Regions from separate parts of the Bradyrhizobium sp. NP1 genome, predicted to be linked through region 3. Evidence: predicted binding sites of a transcription regulator. Region 3 holds the regulator's gene; each other region holds the start of a gene.
What was found. Region 3 encodes LexA, which represses DNA repair genes until DNA is damaged. Its sites were predicted from a motif close to TGTTCNNNNTGTGTTCNG; they were not measured.
Positions count from the first base shown of each region.

Region 1: QOU61_RS10365 (PA0069 family radical SAM protein) is a predicted target of LexA. The motif match lies at 2,642-2,659, and genes of this name have one in related genera.
Region 2: QOU61_RS16040 (DUF3072 domain-containing protein) is a predicted target of LexA. The motif match lies at 2,317-2,334, and genes of this name have one in related genera.
Region 4: dinB (DNA polymerase IV) is a predicted target of LexA. The motif match lies at 3,105-3,122, and genes of this name have one in related genera.

Region 1 covers NZ_CP127385.1:2,159,324-2,164,286, reverse strand. The annotation lists gene rnhB (ribonuclease HII) at 9-833, opposite strand; gene QOU61_RS10370 (VOC family protein) at 923-1,372, opposite strand; gene QOU61_RS10365 (PA0069 family radical SAM protein) at 1,426-2,619, opposite strand; gene QOU61_RS10360 (glycosyltransferase family protein) at 2,781-3,350, shown strand; gene QOU61_RS10355 (bifunctional helix-turn-helix transcriptional regulator/GNAT family N-acetyltransferase) at 3,410-4,342, shown strand.
Region 2 covers NZ_CP127385.1:3,369,116-3,374,078, forward strand. The annotation lists partial or broken gene QOU61_RS16030 (DUF6496 domain-containing protein) at 1-63, shown strand, start outside; gene QOU61_RS16035 (alkaline phosphatase family protein) at 86-1,924, opposite strand; gene QOU61_RS16040 (DUF3072 domain-containing protein) at 2,102-2,281, opposite strand; gene QOU61_RS16045 (hypothetical protein) at 2,396-2,620, shown strand; gene QOU61_RS16050 (PAS domain-containing hybrid sensor histidine kinase/response regulator family protein) at 2,635-4,963, opposite strand, start outside.
Region 3 covers NZ_CP127385.1:3,736,543-3,741,505, forward strand. The annotation lists gene QOU61_RS17870 (ComEC/Rec2 family competence protein) at 1-1,030, shown strand, start outside; gene QOU61_RS17875 (hypothetical protein) at 1,041-1,463, opposite strand; gene lexA (transcriptional repressor LexA) at 1,963-2,664, opposite strand; gene QOU61_RS17885 (molybdopterin molybdotransferase MoeA) at 2,857-4,068, opposite strand; gene QOU61_RS17890 (HAD-IA family hydrolase) at 4,089-4,718, opposite strand; gene QOU61_RS17895 (alpha-hydroxy acid oxidase) at 4,748-4,963, opposite strand, start outside.
Region 4 covers NZ_CP127385.1:1,803,429-1,808,391, forward strand. The annotation lists gene QOU61_RS08640 (alpha/beta hydrolase family protein) at 1-465, shown strand, start outside; gene QOU61_RS08645 (MFS transporter) at 503-1,744, shown strand; gene dinB (DNA polymerase IV) at 1,818-3,065, opposite strand; gene QOU61_RS08655 (hypothetical protein) at 3,890-4,159, shown strand; gene QOU61_RS08660 (NAD(P)H-binding protein) at 4,307-4,963, opposite strand, start outside.

The DNA of each region.
Region 1 (4,963 bases), 1.6 Mb from region 3:
ACAAGCCGTTAGGCGACAGCCGCAGCACCGTCGTCGAGCGAAGTGTCGACGACCGTGAACAGGTCCCGCTCGGCCGGCGAAGGGAAGTGCTTCTCCCGCGCGGCGACCACCGGGGCAAAGAAGCTGCGATGATGCGCCGACGGCCCCAGCCGATCCAGCGCCTCCAGATGTTCCGGCACGCTGTAGCCCTTGTGGGATTCGAAGCCGTAGCCGGGGCAGGATTCGGCGAGCGCCCGCATCAGCCGGTCGCGGGTCACCTTGGCGATGATCGAGGCCGCCGCGATCGACACCACGATTCCGTCGCCGCCGATCACCGCGTCGCAGTCGCAAGGAACATCGATGCGGTCTCTGCCGTCGACAAACACATGCCTTGGCGTTTCCGGCAGCGCATGGACCGCGCGCGACAGCGCCCACAGCGATGCGCGCAGGATATTGTCGCGGTCGATCCGCGCCGGCGAAGCAAAGGCCACGGCGAAGGCGGACGTCGCGCAGATTTCCTCGAACAGTTCCTCGCGCCGCTCCGCAGAAAGCCGCTTGGAATCGTCGATCCCCTTCGGGATTCGCTTGGGATCGAGCACCACGGCCGCCGCCACCACGGGACCAGCGAGCGGGCCGCGGCCCGCCTCGTCGCAGCCCGCGATCGGCCAGATGCCGCGCTTGATCAGCGCGCGCTCGCGCCGGAAGCTCGGCGGGGCCACCGCGATCACGCCCTTCGGCGGCTTCGCGTCTTCCTTTCCGGCTTTTTCCCTGCCGGCTTTTTCCTTGCCGGCTTTTTCCCTGCCGGCCTTCGCCGTCCCCTGGCGGGATTTCTTCGCGCTCTCGTCCCGAATCATGGACGGGATCGTTGCGCCGGCGGACGCGCCCGCGCAACCGGGAACTCGGCGCAATTCCCATTATTCAAGCTGCCATGCGATGACGGCGGCTAGTCTTTCAGATGAACGCGGCGGTCCTCGCCGACCTCGACGCCCGGCGCGACCACGACCTCCCACAAATGGCCATCGGGATCGGCGAAATGGCCGCAATAGCCGCCATAACTGGTCCGACCTGCTTTCTTGATCAGCGAAGCGCCCTTCGCGACCGCGAACGCGAGCACGGTATCTACCTCCTCCACCGAACGGCAGTTCCAGGCCAGCGTCACCCCACGGAACGCCTGCGGCCGCGGCGCAACGGCAACTTCCGCCTCCCCGGCGAGCTCGTCCCATGGGAACAGCCCGATCACGGTGGCGCCAGTTTCAAAGAATGCCACGGCCTCGCCGGTCGCACGCATCTTCCGCGCGAAGCCGAGCGCCTCGTAGAACGAGATCGCCCGCCGCATGTCGACGACGCCGAGCGTGATGACGGTGAAGCGCGGGACAGGCACGGGCTCGCTCATTTCTTACTCTCCACTTGCTCGTTGTCTTCTTACTCGTTGTCTTCGGACCGACGCTAGAACAGGTTGAGCTGCTGGCCGCCGCCTTTCGGCTTCACGAAATGATCGGTCGTAAGCCTGGAGCGGCGCTTGTTGAGCCCGAGCTTCTCGCAGGCGATCTCGAAGCGGCGCCCGATCATCCAGGCCATCGGTCCAGTGCCCTTCATCCGCGTTCCCCACTGCGAGTCATAGTCGCGGCCGCCGCGCATGTCGCGGATCAGCGTGAAGACATGGCGATAGCGGTCCGGATAGTTCGCAAGCAGCCATTCGCGGAACAGGTCGCGCACCTCGAGCGGCAGCCGCAGCAGCACATAGCTTGCCTCCTTGACGCCGGCGTGAGCGGCGGCATCGAGGATGCGCTCGATCTCGGCGTCGTTGAGCGCCGGTATCACCGGCGCGACCATCACGGTCGTTGGAATGCCGGCCGCGGCAAGCTGCTGCAAGGCCTCCAGCCGCTTCGGCGGCGTCGAGGCGCGCGGCTCCATGGTGCGCGCGAGCTTCGGGTCGAGCGTCGTCACCGAGAGCGCGACCTTGACCAGGCTGCGTTTCGCCATCCGCTGCAGGATATCGATGTCGCGCACGACGAGCGCCGATTTGGTGACGATGCCGACGGGGTGGCCGGCACGTTCCAGCACTTCGAGAATGCCGCGCATGATCTTCCATTCGCGCTCGATCGGCTGATAGGGATCGGTGTTGGTGCCGATCGCGATCATGCGCGGTTCGTAGCCGGGCGCCGCAAGCTCCTTCTCGAGCAGCGCGGGCGCATCGGGCTTCGCCAGCAGCTTCGATTCGAAATCGAGCCCCGGCGAGAGGCCGAGATAGGCATGGGTCGGCCGCGCGAAGCAGTAGACACAGCCATGCTCGCAGCCGCGATACGGATTGATGGAGCGGTCGAAGCCGATATCCGGGGAGTCGTTGCGGGCAATCACCTTGCGCGAGCTGTCGAGCGCGACCGTGGTCTTGAACGGCGGCAGCTCGTCGAGGCTTTGCCAGCCGTCGTCGAAGGCCGTGCGCGCCTCGGCCTCATAGCGGCCGCTGGCGTTGGATTGCGCGCCGCGCCCGCGCCGCCGCGGCGCTTCGATCGCAACGTCAAGCTCGGGAAAATCCTTCTCGACAAGATCCTTCTCGACAATATCCTTGGGCGCACCCGCCGGCTCGGAGGGCGCCTTGACCGGCGGGTGCTTGAGGGCATGAGAGGATGCTCGACTCATGGCTCCATCATTAGCAGGCCACAAGAACAAAGCAAGAACACATTCGGGTGAGGAGCGGCCGGGCTGCCGCAAATAGCTGCACGGCGGGAGGCTGCGCAGCTTGTGACAAGATGATAACAGTGCAGCGTTTTTCACGCTTCCTGGACCCCGAAGCCTCGATCATGCTGAGCGTCATCATCGCGACCGAAGGCGCCGAGGCACCGGCGGTCGCCACCCTGGCCGCGCTGGTGCCGGGCGCCGCCGCAGGCCTGGTGCGCGAGGTGCTGCTGGTCGACCGCGCCGACAATAATGTGATCGAGCGGGTCGCCGATGTCGCCGGCTGCCGGTTCCTGCGCTTTGCGGGATCGCGGGCTGCCGCGCTTGCCGCCGGCGCGCGGCAGGCGCGCTCGCCCTGGCTGATGTTCCTGCACGCCGGCGCCGTGCTCGATGCCGGCTGGATCGAGGAAACCAGCCAATTCATCCAGAGCGTGGCGGCGGGCGGGCGGCCGCGCGCCGGTATGTTCCGCTACGCCCGCTCGCCCTATGCCGAGGTGGCTTTGCGCGACCGCTTCAAGACCTTGACCCGCCTGTTCTTGGGCCCCTCCGCCGAACAGGGCCTCCTGATCGCCCGCGACCATTATGAGCGGCTCGGCGGCCACGCCGGCGACAATGGCCGCGCCGAGGCCCGCCTGATCCGCAGGCTCGGCCGCTCCTCCCGCATCCTTCTGCGCAGCCGCATCGTGGTGGCGTGAACCGGCCGCAGGTCGCAACAGGTCTTGCATTATGGTTGATTTTGTCAAATAATCGCTTGATGAAATCAAATACTGCCCTGGACAACCAGATTGCCGCCGTGCGCGGCTTCAGCCGCTTCTACACGCAGAAGCTCGGCATCATCGAGCCGAAGCTGCTCGACAGCCCCTGGACGCTGCAGGAGGCGCGGATCATCTACGAGATCGCGCATCATCCGCGCTGCAGCGCCACCGAGCTGACCCGAACGCTCGGCCTCGACGCCGGCTTCCTCAGCCGCACGCTGAAGGCGCTGCAGCGGCGCGGGATCGTGGCGCGCACACCGTCCAGCGATGATCGACGCACCAGCGAGATCGAGTTGACCGCCGCGGGCCGCAAGGCCTTCGCCGCGCTCGATGCGCGCTCGCGCAGCGACGTCGGCCACCTGCTCGGAAGCCTCGACGAGAACGAGCGTGCCGCCGTGGTCGGCGCAATGACGCGGATCGAGCAGGCGCTGGAGCCGCCGGCGCGAAAAGGCGCAGGCTTCCTGCTGCGCAGCCATCGGCCCGGCGACATCGGCTGGGTGATTTCGCGCCACGGCGCGGTCTATGCCCAGGAATATGGCTGGGACATTTCCTTCGAGGCGCTGGTCGCCGAGATCGCGGCGGAGTTTTTGAGGAACTTCGATCCCGCGCGCGAGCATTGCTGGATCGCGGAGGTCGACGGCGAGCCGGCGGGTTCGATCTTCCTGGTCCGGGGAAGCGGCGATGTCGCCAAGCTCAGGCTGCTGCTGGTGGAAAAAAAGGCGCGCGGTCTCGGCATCGGGCGCGCGCTGGTCGAGCAATGCATCCGCTTCGCGCGCGAGGCCGGCTATTCGGCGATCACGCTGTGGACTCAGAGCAGCCTCGTCGCCGCGCGCGACATCTATCAGCGCGCCGGCTTCCTCCGCACCGATCAGAAAAAGCATCACAGCTTCGGCGTCGACCTGGTCGGCGAGACCTGGGAGATGAAGCTTTAGAACCGTCATTACGAGGAGCTGTAGGGTGGGCAAAGGAGCGTAGCGACGTGCCCACCCTTATCGAAGTGAAACATTTGATGGTGGGCACGCTTCGCTTTGCCCACCCTACGATCCCCGCATGGGACGAAACAGCCATGATCATGGGTCCTGGCGTTCGCCGGGACGGCATCGCCTCCGATTTCCGGATTCAAATGTCAAAGAGCTATTGGGCTGTCATCGCCCGGCTCGACCGGGCGATCCAGTATTCCAGAGACGGCCGTGCTCACTTGAGACGCCTCTGGGATACTGGATGCCCCGCTTGCGCTGAGCATGACGACGGAGACGTACAAGGTCGCCTTCCCGCGGCGCGCTTGCGCCCGAGTTTTGCGAATAACGATCCCTCTGACAGCAGAGGGCGCAGGGAAAGCCGGGTGCCGATCGCACCCGCGGCCTCGCGTGCAACAAAAAAGCACACGAGTTAGTCACCACAGGTTTGACCGAAACAATCCGGCCTTCCCCGCGCGATTGGTTTTAACGGGTTCCTTCGTGCTCTCCCCGGTGACCGGGCTTTCTTGCCACCGTCGCCTGCAGATCATCATCCGCAAACTTGGCATCAGCGTCGGGATGCCAGGACCACACGAC
Region 2 (4,963 bases), 370 kb from region 3:
GCGATCGGCCTTTCCAAGGCCCGCAAGAAGGGCAAGAAAGTGCCGAAGAAGAAATCCGCCAGAAGTCGCTAGATGTAACGCCCTGCTATTTCCCGGCCGTCTTCTGCTTGCCGCCGTCCGCCTCCAGCCCGACGGTGCGGCCGGGGAAGCCGGCGGCGTCGAAATAGCGCTGGGCTCCGACGCGCTGGAAGTTGAGCACGGTGCGCAGCCCGTTCGCGGCCGGCTCCGACTTGACCGAGCCGGCGAATGCCTTAGGCGTCGCGCCATTCGGCATCGCTTCGGTCATCACGCGTCCGATCAGTTCGCCCTTGGCGTTCTGTTTCAGGCCGAGGATGCGCGCCGCGGTCGCGCCGACATCGGCATTGCTGACGGGCAGGGGATCGACAAAGCCCGACTTGAAATCCGGGCCGATCGCGGCCGTGAAGTTCAAGGTGTCGCCGCGACCGAAGCTGCCATGCATGCCCTGGCCCTGGCGCAGCACCGTGTCGGCGATCTCGACCGAGCAGTTGGTCGGCTCGTCGCATCCCGACGAATAGGAGCGGAAATTGACGACGATCGAGGGCGTCGGCGTCACCGCCGTGCCCTTCATGCCGATCTGCGACATCGGCAGCGTGCCCGGAAAGCGGCCGAGCGCGTCGTCGACGAAGAGGCCGCTGACATAATCCTGGTCGAGCAGCGCCTTGATGGTGCGCGCAGCAAGCTTCCTGTCCTTGTTCGGCAGGTAGATCAGGTCCGAGCCGCCATTGGTGGCGACGACCAGATCGGGCTTGGCCGGATCCTTGCCGAGCACGCCGTTGCCCGCCTTCGGATGGGCGCCTTCGGCGACGCGCGCGTTCTTGTCGTTGGGATCAAACAGCGGCAGATCGAGCGCCTTTGCGAGATCGAGCGCGACGAAGCCCATGGGCAGGAAATCCTTCGGGGTGTCGTCATAGCTTAGCTTGGCCGACGGGCTCGTCTTGCTCTCCTTGGAGATCGTGGAGAAGCCGTGGTCGGAGGTGACGACGATGTTGGTGGTGGCGGCAAGCCCGAGGTCGTCGAGCGCCTTGCGCAGTTGCGCCAAATTGTCGTCGGCGTTCTTGATGCCGGCCATCGAGGTCGGCCCGTTGATCCCCGGCGTGACCGTGTTGAGGCTGTCGCCCGTGTTGTGCTGGCTGCCGTCGGGGTCGCGCGACCAGAACACCAGCACGAACGGTTTTGCGCGCGCCTTGAACATCGGCAGCACGACCTTGGTGGCGACGTCGGCCATATAGGCCTGCTGTGCGACATTGGCGACCGTGGTGCCCGGCGTCTTGGCGTCGCCCGCCTTGCCGTTGTCGCCGCGCGAGGGCGTCGCCAGCGCAAGTCCGGCCTTGGTCAGCGCGTCCTTCATCTCGTCGGACAGCGGAACGCCGCTCTTAGCGCCGGTCGAGTCGTCGATCACGATGGTGTTCTTGCCGCGGTCGGTGTGATCGAAGATCAGGGTCGGGCCGACCTTGCCGATCGCCGCCGTGCTGAATCCCTGTCCGCGCGCCATCTTCAGGATGGTTTCCTCATTGAGGTAGTCGCCGCCGAAATGCTCGTCGACATCGCCGAGCACGGCGTCGTTCTCGATGAAGGGCACCACCGTGTCGCCCGCCGGCGCGGAGCTGAACGCGGTGTAGATGGTGTTGCTGAAGGTGCCGGTGTCGCCGAGATAGTGGCCGCTCGCGATTGCCGATCCGTTCGCCATGGTGAAGGTCGGAAACAGCGAGTGCGAATTCCTGAAGTGAACGCCCTGGTCGCGCAGCGCGGCCATCGCGGGTGCGGTGGCAGGCGTGACGATGCGGCCGCGCAAGCCGTCCGGAATGAACAGGATCAGGTTGTGCGGCGTGTTGTTCTGCGCGAAAGCGGGGGCAGCGCCGAGCGCGAACAGGCTTGCGGACAACAACAGGATGGCGCGGCGCATGGCATTCCCCCGAGGCATGGCAAATGGCGGATTCTGGTCGCCGCCTGTCTAGTTCTGCCGTGCGACGGATTTGTTACAGCGGTCCTTCGCGCGAGCCCAGCCTAGGTTCCCGATTTCCGGTGCGGGCGCAACTCTCGGCCGCCATCCGGGCGGCAGGCAGGGGTGAGGCGCGCGACCCTAGAATGAGTCCGCCAGCGCAATTTCCGCCTCCAGGGCGCCTATGCGCCGGAGCGCCTCGGCTTGGGTCAGATTTTCCTCGAATTGGCGCGGCTGGTAGGCTTCCCGGCTAAGCCTTTTCAGCTTTCCGGCCTGGGCGCGCGTCATTTGTGAACGTAATCGCTCTTGAACATCGGTCATATCCGCCTCCAAATAGGGTCTGGGGCTTGACTCTATGTTCTCTTTTTGTTCTAACAAGCCATGGACAACAGAATTAATGAGATCCGGCGCAAGATGAGTGCCTTGCGTGCGGACATGATCGAAGCCGAGGCCACGGTCCGCGAGCAGGTCAAGCTAGGCCTGGACTGCGCGGAATCCGCGACGCGGCTGATCGCGATGCGGCGCGAACTGGTCGTTCTGATCGACGACTGGAAAGCGGCCGGCGGCACCGATCGGCTGCCTACCGTGCAGGAGCGGCTGAAGTCCTCTCCGCGTGCGGCGGAGAAGAGCGAGAAGCCGCGGGTCGTCGCGCACGACTGAGCGCAGCAGACGTATCAGCGAGCGGCGATACGCTCCGACATCGCCTTGCGCAGGATGCGTGACAGCTGCTCCACCGAGTAGGGCTTCTGGATCAGTTCGAAGCCGCGGTCGGCGTTTTCCGCGAGCACGTTGCTGTACCCGCTGGTGAGCACCACCGGCAGGCCGGGATAGCGCGTGCGGATGATGCCGGCGAGCTCGACGCCATCCATGCCGGGCATGATCACGTCGGAGAACACCAGGTCGAATTCGTTCTCGGCCAGGATCGCAAGCGCGGCATCGGCGTCGGCGACCCGGCGCACCGTATAGCCGAGATCCTCGAGCAGCTCGGTCGAGAAACGCCCCACATCGTCATTGTCCTCGACGACCAGGATGCGGTAGCCGCGCCCGGCGCTGGCGGGCTCGCTCGCGCCCGCGGCAAGGTTCGCGCCGCTCTCCGCGATCGCGACCCGCGGCAGGTAGATCGTGAAGGTTGAGCCGCGTCCAACTTCGCTTGCAACCTCGATATCGCCGTCTGACTGCTTGGCGAAGCCGAATGCCTGGCTCAGGCCAAGCCCGGTGCCCTTGCCGACCTCCTTGGTCGTGAAGAAGGGCTCGAAGATCGCCGCGAGATGCTCGGCTGGGATGCCGGTGCCGGTGTCGGTGACGGAAATCGCAACGAAATCCCCCGCGCGTGCCGGCTGGCCGCGCAGTACGGGGATCGCGCCGCTCTTGCGGACGGAGAAGGTGAGGCGGCCTTCGCCTTCCATCGCGTCGCGCGCGTTGATTGCCAGGTTCACCAGGGTCGTCTCGAACTGCGCGACGTCGGCGATCGCGAAATATTCGGGACCATCGACTGCGACGTCGATCGCGATCCGGCCGCCGACCAGCGGGCGAATGAGCTGCGCGACGGTTTCCACCTGGCTGCCGACATTGAACACCTGCGGCTTGAGCGGCTGGCGCCGGGCAAAGGCGAGCAGCTGCGCGGTCAGCTTGGAAGCGCGCTCCACCGTCTCGGCGATCGCATCGACATAGCGGCGCCGCCGATCGTCGGAGAGCTCGCGCCGGCGCAGGAAGTCGGTGGCCGAGCGGATGATCGTCAGCAGGTTGTTGAAATCGTGCGCGACGCCGCCGGTGAGCTGGCCGACCGCCTCCATCTTCTGCGACTGGCGCAGCAATTCCTCGGCCTGGCGGCGCTCGGTGACGTCGACCGCTTCCGGCACCACGCCGGAGACCTTGCCGTCCTGGTCGAACACCGGCCGCATCACGCATTCGAAATGGCGGTCGCCAACCGGCAGACGCAACCGCACCTCGAGCCGGACCTCGCTGCCGTTGCGCGCCTTCAAAAAGGCGCCGCGGATGTTCTCGGGCATGCCTGGAGTTGCGGTAAACCAAGGCGTCTCCCAGAACGGGCGGCCGATGACGTCGCGCGCCGCGGCGCGGATCCCGACAAGAGCGATCTTGTTGACGTAGAGCACCTCGCCGTCGAGGCCGAGCAGCCCCTGATACTGATGGCTGGTCTCCAGGATGGCGCGGAGCTGCGCCTCGCTCGACTGGAGCTGCGAGGTGCGTTGGCGGATGCGCTGCTCCAGCGTCTCGTTGAGCCGGCGCAATTCGATCTCGGCCCGCTTCGAGGTCGTGATGTCGTGGGCGACGCCGATGAAGCCGATATGCTTGCCGGCGGCGTCCCAGCGTGGCTGTGATTCCGATCGCATCCAGCGCCATTCGCCGTCGGCGCGCCGATAGCGGGCTTCCAGCACGAAGGGTTTGAGGGAGGATTCGCCGGCGATCTGTTCCTGCAGGATGCGCGGCAGGTCGTCGGGATGCAGCACCTTGCGCCAGTCGAAATTGATCGCTTGCTCGAACGGCAGGCCGAGGAAGTCGAGATAGGCCTGGTTGGCGAAGGATCGGTTGCGGTCGAGCTTGGTGACCCAGATCGGCACCGGGGCGCTGTCGGCGATCAGGCGGAAGCGCTGCTCGCTTTCCCGCAGCGCCGCCTCGGCCAGCACCTTTTCCGTGGTCTCGGCGACCGCGCAGAACATCCCGGCGACCTTGCCCTGTTCGTCACGCACCGGCGAATAGGAGAAGGTGAACCAGGTCTGCTCGTCGAAGCCGTGCCGGTTCATGATCAGCGGCAGGTCCTGACGGTAGGTCGCTTCGCCCGCCATCGCGGACGCGATCAGCGGGCTGATGTCGGGCCAGATTTCGTGCCAGATGTCGTGGAAGCGGTCGCCGAGCGACTTCGGATGTTTCTCGCCGAGGATTTCGACATAGGCGTCGTTGTAGAGGAAGCCGAGCGCCTCGCCCCAGGCCACGAACATCGGAAATCGGGATTCCAGCAACAGCCCGACGACCGATCGCAGCGAT
Region 3 (4,963 bases):
GCTGGTGCAGATCGGGATGCCGCGCCTGCTCGCGACGCCGGAGAGCTCTGCGACCGCGCGCGTTGCGCTGTGGGGCGGGCGCGAGCTCGTCATGCTGGTGCTGGCCTCGCTGGTGGCGGGACTGGCGACCACGCCTTACGCCGCTTTCCACTTCCACCGCGTCACCCCTTACGGCCTCCTCGCCAACCTTCTGGCGATGCCGGTCGTCTCGGCGCTCGTGATGCCGGCGGGCCTGCTCGGGCTCGCGGCGATGCCGTTCGGCTTCGACGGCCTGTTCTGGTGGCTGATGGGGATCGGGATCGACTGGATGATCGTGGTCACGCAATGGGTCGCGGCGCTGCCCGGCGCGATCGGCCGCATGGCGGCGTTCGGCATCGCTCCGGTCATCGTGGCGAGCCTTGGCCTCATCCTGATGGGCCTGTTGCGCTCGCCGCTGCGCTGGTCGGGCGCGGTTGCGCTGGCCGCAGCTATCGTCTGGGCGGTCGCGACGCCGCTGCCCGACGTCCTGGTTTCCGGCGACGGCCGCAACGTCGCCGTGCGTGGTCGGGACGGGCGGCTGCACCTGATGAGGACGGCGAAGGACGCGTTTCTGGTGAAGGAATGGCTGGCCGCGGACGCCGACCCGCGGCCGCCGGTCGATGCCAGCCTTGGCGAGGGGGTGTCCTGCGACGAGGCCGGCTGCGTGGCCGCGATGGCCGATGGCGGGCTCGTCACGCTTGCCGATCATGCCGCGGCGCTTGGAGACGACTGTGCGCGTGCAGCGCTGGTCGTGACGGCACGGCAGGCGCCGGCGCAATGCGAGGCCGCAACCATCGACCGCGCGCGCCTGCAAAGGCAGGGCACGCTGTCGGTTCGCCGTACGCGCCAGGGATTTTCCATCGGCGCGGTCAAGCCGCAGGGCTTCGACCGCCCATGGTCCCTGGCAATCGCTGGCGAGGGCGAGGTGGACGTCTCACCTGTTCTCAGGTCACCGCAAACCGCTCCGCGCGATGCGACACCGGCGGAGACCGATTTGCAGGCGGACGACTAGCGCGGCGCGCTCAACCCACGGGCTGCCGTCGCGGTGCCGGCGTCTCCACGGCAGGAGCTGCCTTCTCCGGGGTTCGCTGCGTCACCGGGAGTTGCAGCACCCGCGCACGCTGGCCTTCGCACAGTTGCGTCACCAGCACGAAGCTGCCATCCGGAAATTCGATCGCGTCATGGTGCCGTTCGGGCACGAGCGGATCGATCTTGCCGAACTTGCCGACGCGCGAGTTGATCGTCTTGGTCCAGATCCACCGGCTGTCGTATCTGACATCGGCGGCGAAGGCCAGCTCGGTACCGGGAAGCAGGCAAACCGCGACGCCTGGTTCGCGCTCGCTTGCGAAGCCGCGTGTCGAAGTCCCGCGGAAGGACGTTGTGATCAGTTCTTCGCCGACCTCGGCGGGACGGGACGCCACGGCATGCAGACTGTAGTCACACATCGGGTTGCTCCTCGTTCGAGATAGCGACCCGTGCCTGTGTGCGTGTCCCTGAGCATGCTCGCCGCACAATGCCTTTCGCCTGTGCCGCGAGGAGACCGATTGTTGTTTGTCGATCTTGCTGCGGGAGGCGCGGGCCCTATCAAAGTGGACGATAACGCCAACCCTTGGCTTCCTTGTAGGCAATTCTGCGACTCGCGGCCTGCGCGGCCATCACAAATTAGTTTGGCGTGAAGCGCAGTTTCTTTGGAACAAAAATGGCCTCTCGCGCATAGGCAGGGGGCTTCTGTCCGAGCAATGAGGACAGCGCGCGCGTTTTCCCGGCTGCCCATTTTCTTGTCACGTTTCCTGTCACGCGCTTCGCCTTATAAGCATGAGCGCGCTTGCGCTGTTGTCGCTGGCTCGTTGCTCCGTTTGGCATGCGAGCCTTGCAACGCGCGACAACACCACACGCGGCCGAGGCGGCGTTCAACCGCCGCGACCGTCCTGTACGCGGTGCCACTCAGTACTTCCGATACAGCCCGATCAGCTTGCCCTGGATCTTGACGCGGTTCGGCGGGAGTATCCGGACCTCGTAGGCCGTGTTGGCCGGCTCCAGCGCAATGGAAGCACCTCGGCGGCGAAAACGTTTCAGCGTCGCTTCCTCGTCATCGATCAGCGCGACGACGATGTCGCCGGTGTCGGCACTCTCGTTGCGCTGGATCAAAGCCATGTCGCCGTCGAGGATACCGGCATCGACCATGGAGTCGCCGCGCACCTCGAGCGCGTAGTGCTCACCGGAGCCGAGCATGTCGGGCGGCACGCTGATGGTGTGGCTGCGGGTCTGCAGTGCCTCGATCGGTGTGCCGGCGGCGATGCGGCCCATGACGGGCACCGCGACCGGACGCTCACCGTCATCGGCGGTGGAGCTGGCGCTGCGGCCCTTGCCGAGATTGCCTTCGATGACGCTCGGGGTGAAGCCGCGGCGGCTGCCGCCGCCGCTTGCGGAAAGCTCGGGCAGCTTGATCACCTCGATGGCGCGGGCGCGGTTGGGCAGGCGACGGATGAAGCCGCGTTCTTCCAGTGCGGTGATGAGGCGGTGGATGCCGGATTTCGAGCGCAGGTCGAGTGCGTCCTTCATCTCGTCGAACGAGGGCGGGACGCCGGCCTCTTTCAGCCGTTCATTGATGAAACGCAGAAGTTCGTACTGTTTGCGCGTGAGCATCTCGAGCAAGTCCCCCGGTTGATGGTGCCGATTGATGCGACCACGGGAGCGCGGCTCCCATTCTCGGCATCAAAGTAGATACCAGCACTCGAAACAAATCATGAACGGACACTATATGTTCGATATGTGTTCCGCAACCACTTAATTTCCGGTGAACGCGCTCCGAGGGCGCGGAACCGCTGCCCGATCGCCTCAGTCAGGCAGTCGCAGCACGTCGCAAGACGCGCCCGCTTTCGCCGCCGGCGCAAATGGCGGACGGATCAGAAGTGCCTGTGCCGCAGCGAGATTCGCAACCAGCGAGCTGTCCTGGTGATTGACCGGCGTGGCGATCAGCGTGCCGTCGTCGCGCTCGTCGAGCCGCGCGCGCAAGTAATCCTCGCGCTGATCGTTGGCGCCGACGTCGCGGCCGAGCAGGGCGGTTTCACGTGCATGGTGAATCACCGAGCGACCCGAAAGCGCGCGAATCAACGGCACCAGAAACAGGAAGGCGCAGACATAGGAGGAAACCGGATTGCCGGGCAGGCCGATCACCCGGAGCGCGCCGAGCCGGCCGTGCATCATCGGCTTGCCCGGGCGCATCGCAATGCGCCAGAACGCCATGGTCACGCCTTCTGCCCGAAGCGACCGGTGCACCAGGTCATGGTCGCCGACCGAGGCGCCGCCGGTCGTGATCAGGATGTCGGCGCCGGAATCCCGGGCGCGGCGGATGCCCGACGTGGTCGCTTCCAGCGTGTCGGCGGCGACCCCGAGATCGATCGTGTCGGCGCCCTCGGCGCGCGCCAGCGCGCGCAGCGAATAGCCGTTGGAATAGACGATCTGGCCCGGGCCGGGCGTTGAGCCGGGCATCACCAGCTCGTCGCCGGTCGCCAGGATCGCGACCTTGGGCCGGCGCCGCACCGGAAGGTTGGGGTGATTCATGGCGGCCGCGAGCGACAGATGACGGTCGCCAAGCCGGGTGCCTCCTTGCAGCAGCACCTCGCCCTGCCTGAAATCGATGCCGGGGCCGCGGATATGGCGGCCGACGCTGGCCGCCTCGGTGATGCGGATGGTGTTGCCGTCGGCCTCGGTGTCCTCCTGGATCACCACGGCATCGGCGCCGTCGGGGATGACGCCGCCGGTGAAGATGCGCACGGCCTCGCCTTGCCCGACCCGTCGTTCGAACGGGCGGCCGGCTGCGACCTCGCCGATCACGGTCAGCCGCGCGCCTGCCTGCGCCGCATCCGCCGCGCGCACCGCGTAGCCGTCCATCGCCGACATCGCCTGCGGCGGCTGGTTGCGCAGCGCAGCGACATCGCGCGCCAGCACGCGATGGTAGGCGGCATCCAGCGCCACCATTTCCTGTTCCAGCGGTTCGCTGTCTGCGAGGATCGCGGCCAAAGCGTCGGCAACCGGCATGAGGGCCACAGCGAAAACTCCTAAAATTCCTAGATCCCGAGTGCCTCGAGCGCGTCGGCGACGTCGCGCGACGATCGCACCTCGACCGCCTGCAGGCCGCAGGCCCGCGCACCCTCGATGTTTTCGGCGAGATCGTCGAAGAACACAATGCGCGAGGCGGGCACCCCGATCGCTTTCACGACATGATCATAGGCGGCGGTATCCGGCTTGCGCAGGCCGATCGTCGAGGACAGGTAGATTTCGCGGAAATGGCCGAGCAGGGGGCCATAGGCTTTCGAGAAGTGCTCGACGTGCGGCCGGTTGGTGTTCGAGAAGGCATAGAGCGGCATGCGCCGCGCGGCGCGCGCCAGCAGGGGGGCGATGCCGGGCATCTCGCCGGCGAAGATCGCGTTCCAGCCTTCGAGGAACTGGGCGTCGGAAATGGTGATCCCCAGCATCGCGCGCAGGCTGTCGAAATAGGCGGCATCGCTGATGGTGCCCACCTCGTGCTGCCGGTAGCTCTCGTCGCGCACGAAACGCGCGACCAGCTCTGCCGGCGCGCATCGGGCGTGGGTCGCCCAGCATGCGATCGCCTGGGAGAAGTCGATGTCGAGCACCACGCGGCCGAGGTCGAACAACAGGGCGTCCGCGGCGCCGGGGGAGAGCCGGGGTGAGGTCATCGCGCTCGAAACACCTACCAAGCGGCTCATCAGTAACGATAGGGCTCGATGTCGAGCAGCGGAAAGGCGCTGAACACGCCGGGCGGATTGGTCGCGGTCGCCGGATGCAGGCAGCTCTTGTCGAGCTTGGCGAAGGACGTGGCGCCGAGCAGGCCGAGGGTGCGGACCACCTCGTCCTCCAGCAATTCCAGCATGCGCAGCACGCCGGCCTCGCCGGCTGCGGCCAGCGCCCAGCATTGCAGGCG
Region 4 (4,963 bases), 1.9 Mb from region 3:
AGCATGGGCGGCTATTCCGCCCCGCGCGCGGTCGCATACGAGAAAAGGATAAAGGCGTGCGTCGCATGGGGGGCGATCTACGATTATCACGATGTTTGGGTTCGACGCCTCAACTCGATCGGCAGGGGCGCGACCCTGGATTACGGGCAGGCGCTGGGCACGACGGGCAAGCACCTGCTCAACATCGTCGGGGCCACGGATTTCGACGAGGCGCTGAAGCTGCTCGAGCCTTTCCATCTTCGCGAAGCGGCGCTGCTGATCTCCTGCGACATTCTCCTGGTTCACGGCGAGCATGATCGGCAGACCAGCCTCGAGAACGCGAAGGCGCTGTTCGCCGCGATCGGATCGAAAAACAAGCAAATGCGCGTTTACACCGCGGAGGAGGGCGGCGCTGCCCACGTGCAGCTCGATCGCCAGGAGCCGGCGGCGAGTCTGATCGCCGACTGGTTCACCGATCACCTTTGACTCGCTGATGGCGTAACTCGAGCGACGGGAGGGTGACGTGGGTTCCCTGCAACTGCGTGTCGTCCTCCTTTGCTCGGTGGTGGCATTCCTGGACGGGTTCGACATGCAATCGGTCGGGCCCGCCGCGAAGGAAATTGCGACCGATCTGAATGTTCTGACCGTCCATTTCGGTTGGCTGTCCAGCGCCTTTCAGATCGGCTTTCTTACCGGCTCGATGGTGTTCGGACCTCTCGGCGACCGGCTGGGTCGAAAGTGGCCGCTGGTCGGCACGACGGCGCTGTTTGCCGTTTGCTCCCTGGCGATGGCCGTTACGAGCTCTTTCGATCTGTTGTTGTTGTTTCGGCTGTTTGCCGGCATCGGTCTTGGAGGTGCCACGCCGATTTATGTGAGCCTCGCCTCCGATCAGGCTCCGCCCGACAAACGGGCGCGCGTCGTCACTCTGATGTCGGTGGCTGTGCCGCTCGGCGGCATGGCCGCCGGCCTCGTCAGCTCGGTGCTGATTCCCATGTTCGGTTGGAGAGCGGTGTTCTTTCTCGGCGGGATCGTGCCGCTCGCGGCCACGGCGGTCATAGCCGTCGCCCTGCCCAAGGAGGACGTGAAGCGGCCACCTGCGGCAGGACAACGGATGGGCACGACGACAACGGTCCAGCAACTTTTCGTCGCCGAAGAGCGAGTAAAGACGACGTGGTTGTGGCTCACCTCGCTGATGGTGTGGTCTGCGCTTGTCGTGAATGCTTTCTGGTCGCCGACCCTCATGCAGCAGGCGGGCTGGTCGGTTGCAACAGCCGGTCAGATGACCGGCGTCTACAATCTCGGCGGGGTTTTGGGAACGATAGCTATCGGAGCCGCGCCCGCGCGGCTGCGGTCCGATCAGGTACTGATGATCGCGCTCGCGGTCGGCGGCATATTGATTGCGCTCGTCGGCCTTTCTCTGGGCAGCAAGCCGCTTATGACAGGCGTAGTGTTCCTCTCCGGATTTTGCACGTCTGCGGCGGGGTATGCCTTGCTGGCGTTTTCCGCGACCGTCTATTCGGCCTTCATGCGTGCGACCGGCGTCGGCTGGGCGCTCGGATTTGGTCGCATCGGCGCGGTTCTGGCGCCGCCGGCAGCGGGGTTTTTGGTAGCGGGTGCTTTCCCCGTCGAACAGATGTATCTCTTCTTCGGCGTACCGTTCGTTCTGGCAAGCGTCTTCGTCAGTCTCCTGTGGCGAGAGATGGAACGACGTCCGAGCCATACGAGGACGACAACGGGCGCGAATCCTGAGAATGTTGCGCCGTGAACAGAAACCAACCGGCGCCGTTCAGGACACAACCGGGCGAGCTCTCGCCTGGAAACGGCATGCGCGCGCCGGATTAAAGGTCCTTCTGCGCAAGCTCGCGAAACGCGTCAGGGACGGAACGGGCGAAATCCAGCGCGACGGATCCATATCCGGCCGCCTCGTGCCCGAAGCGATCGCGGATCAGGTCGATGGCGTGGTCAGCCGACCAGCGCGCCATCCCTTGCCTCGTGCCGGGCCGGCGCTTCTCGTCGTCGAGTCCGAGTGGCAGTTCGAGTTGCATGTCCCAGCGCGTCTCGAGGTGCGACACAGAGATCGCCAGCAGCGAGATCGTCTTCTCGTCGGGATGATCAGCAAGCACCCTGCGTACGAGCTGCTCGGCGATCTCGGCCAGGATCGCGGTCGCCGAGATCGGCGCATCGAGCGTGACGGAGCGCGTGACCGATCGAAGGTCGGCGAAACGAACGCGGACGGTCACGGTTCGCCCGGGCCGCACGCTCGCCCGCAGCCGGGTGGCAACCCTGTCGGCAAGATGACGCAGCGCAGGGCCGAACACCTGCTCGTCGGCAGGCCTTTTGCCGAGTGCCGCCTGCGCGCCGGCCGAGTGCGCCCGGCCATGCGCTTTGATCTCTCGCGCATCGCGGTTCCACGCCAATGCTGTCAACTTCTTCCTGGCCGCGCGACCGAGTAGCTGCTCGAGCGACGATCCCGGCGCCCTCGCAAGCTGCCCGATGGTATGGATGTCGATTTCGGCGAGTCGGGCTCTGGTGACCGGGCCGACACCCCACATCAGCTCGACGGGTAGCTCATGCAGAAAAGCGAGCTCGGCGTCGGGATCGACCACCACCAGCCCGTCGGGCTTAGCCACTTGCGAGGCGACTTTGGCCAGGTGCTTGGTGCGTGCGACGCCAATCGAGATCGGCAGGCCAAGCTCTGCGCGGACGCGGCGCCGGACCGCACTGGCGATCTCGCCCGGCGATCCGAACAGATGCGTGCAGCCTGCAACGTCGGCGAAGGCCTCGTCGATTGAAATCCGCTCGACCAGCGGGGTGAAATCATTGAGCACATCGATCGCCGCATCACCCAGCCGCTTGTATTGCTCGAAATGGCCGTCGACGAAGATCAGGTGTGGACAGAGTTCGCGCGCCCGCCATCCGGACATGCCACCGCTGACGCCGAAGGCCTTGGCTTCGTAGGACGCGGCGAGCACGACGCCGCCGCCGACCGCGATCGGCTTGCCGCGCAGAGATGGGTTGAGCAGCTGCTCGACGGATGCATAGAAGGCGTCGAGATCCGCGTGGAGGATGCTGGCCGTCGTTTCCATCCCGACCGTTCCGCCGCGACATTTGGAGTATTTGACCATAAGAACAAAAAGAGAACATTAAGTCAATGGTGGTTCTGCCTCCCGGGGCTCCGGCGTGGCGCTTCACAATGCAAGCCAAAGAGGCGGACGCGGGAGGCACGTGCCCTTTCAACATTCGACTTTGGGCACGCAGGAGCTGAGCTCGTTCAGGACGAACTAACGAGCTGCATCATGCGTAAGGTCCGACAGGTAACAGATCGCACCTGAGACATCGGTGACAACCTCGTGCCGAACGGGTTGTCGAGGGGCTGCGAGGTTTTCTGCGCGAGGTCGAAATATCCATCGCGACTACTCGCTGGCCCGACGCCTCGGGTGACCGGATCCATCACCTAATCTTGTTGGATTAAGGCTGCGATAAATCGGTCTCGAAGGAAGAAGAGCCAGCCCTTTCCGGGTCCGCTCTATGGTGCGCCATAACCCTGCTACACGGGAGAATCGCAGTGAGTGCTGATCGATCGCGACGTGCTGTTCTCGTTTACGCAATGTTGGCAGTGAGAACCATTGCGCTTGGCATTCCTGCCGCGCGTGCACCTGACGCCGCGTATGTTCCGGACCAGTATGTGGTCCGGCCGAGCGTCCAAGTTCGCCACGTGGATTGCGGATCCGCGCCGCGAACCGTGCAACCCCATATGCCTGCGCGCGATCCTTTCGCGCAGATGTTGCTGGGGTAAATGGCCCTCAAGCTCGGCGGCCGCAGGATGGTCACCGCTCTGCCGCGCAAGCTTCTTCACTCGTGGAGTCGGTGACTTTTGACTTCGTTCAAGATCGACAACTGGGAGCGAGCCATGCCAGGCAAGATCGTTTTTGTTGGTGTAATGGTTCTGGCGTCGTTGTTGCCGGCGAGCGCTGGATTGGCAGAGGATGCTCGGCTACCTCACAAAGGTGAGTGGCCGATTCAAAATGGTCGCAACTACCAACCAACTCAGCACGATTTGAAAGCGTTGGATTTCGAGGATGTCACGCCCGATCAGGCGCGCGAGCTCGACCGATTGTACGATCAGCTCCTGTCAGGCGGTGAGAAAGTTCGCAACCGGCGTCCAGCACGCGCACATTGATCGCCCTGTCTCGGCCAACACGTATTCCTGCTCGCGTTGCAGGGATCGGGCGCGAGCGCGGGCCGGGAAATCGAGCCGAACAGCTCCTTGAAGTTAACGTGGCTTCACGATGCAAGCCAAAGAGGCGGGAGGTGGAGCGGAGTTCGTCTATGAAAAATCCGGGATGCCATTTGGGCAAAGCGACTCGGCAATACCTTGGATGTCGCGGTTCTCGAAGACCGGACCTCGGCGCTCATCCGTTCGCTGCAACGTGACCTCGACCATCACTCGGGCCAGATCGTCGGCGCGGATCACCTGGTGGGGGAACAGCACCCGAAACGCAGGGTAGATCGCGCGCAACAGGCGGTAGCTGAAATTCGGTTCCCTCCGCGGCGTCCCCGGGTAGATATATGCGGGTCGGAAGAGGTAAACGCCGGGGAAGCCCGCCGCGAGCAATGCGTTCTCGGCCTCGCCCTTGTAGCGTGCAAAGGGCATCCGACTTCGTCCGGTCGGGTCTGCGCCAGCACCGCTTAAAAATGCGAATGCCGCGGCGGGGCTGCTGCCACGGAGAACGCGCGCGAACTCGATCGTGTAGTCTACGGTTATCGTGCGTAGCTCTTTGTCCGATACCGTCCCCGTGTAGGTCCCCAGGCAAAACACTGCCGCGTGCTGACCAGAGAGCGCCTCCGCGAGTGCCGAGCAATCCGCGAAGTCTCGATGAAGAACCTCGACGAGCTTCGGGTGCGGGATGCCGACCGGCTTGCGCCCGACAGAGGTCACATGCCCAACGGCGGGGTGATCGAGCATGTAGCGGAGCGCGTATCC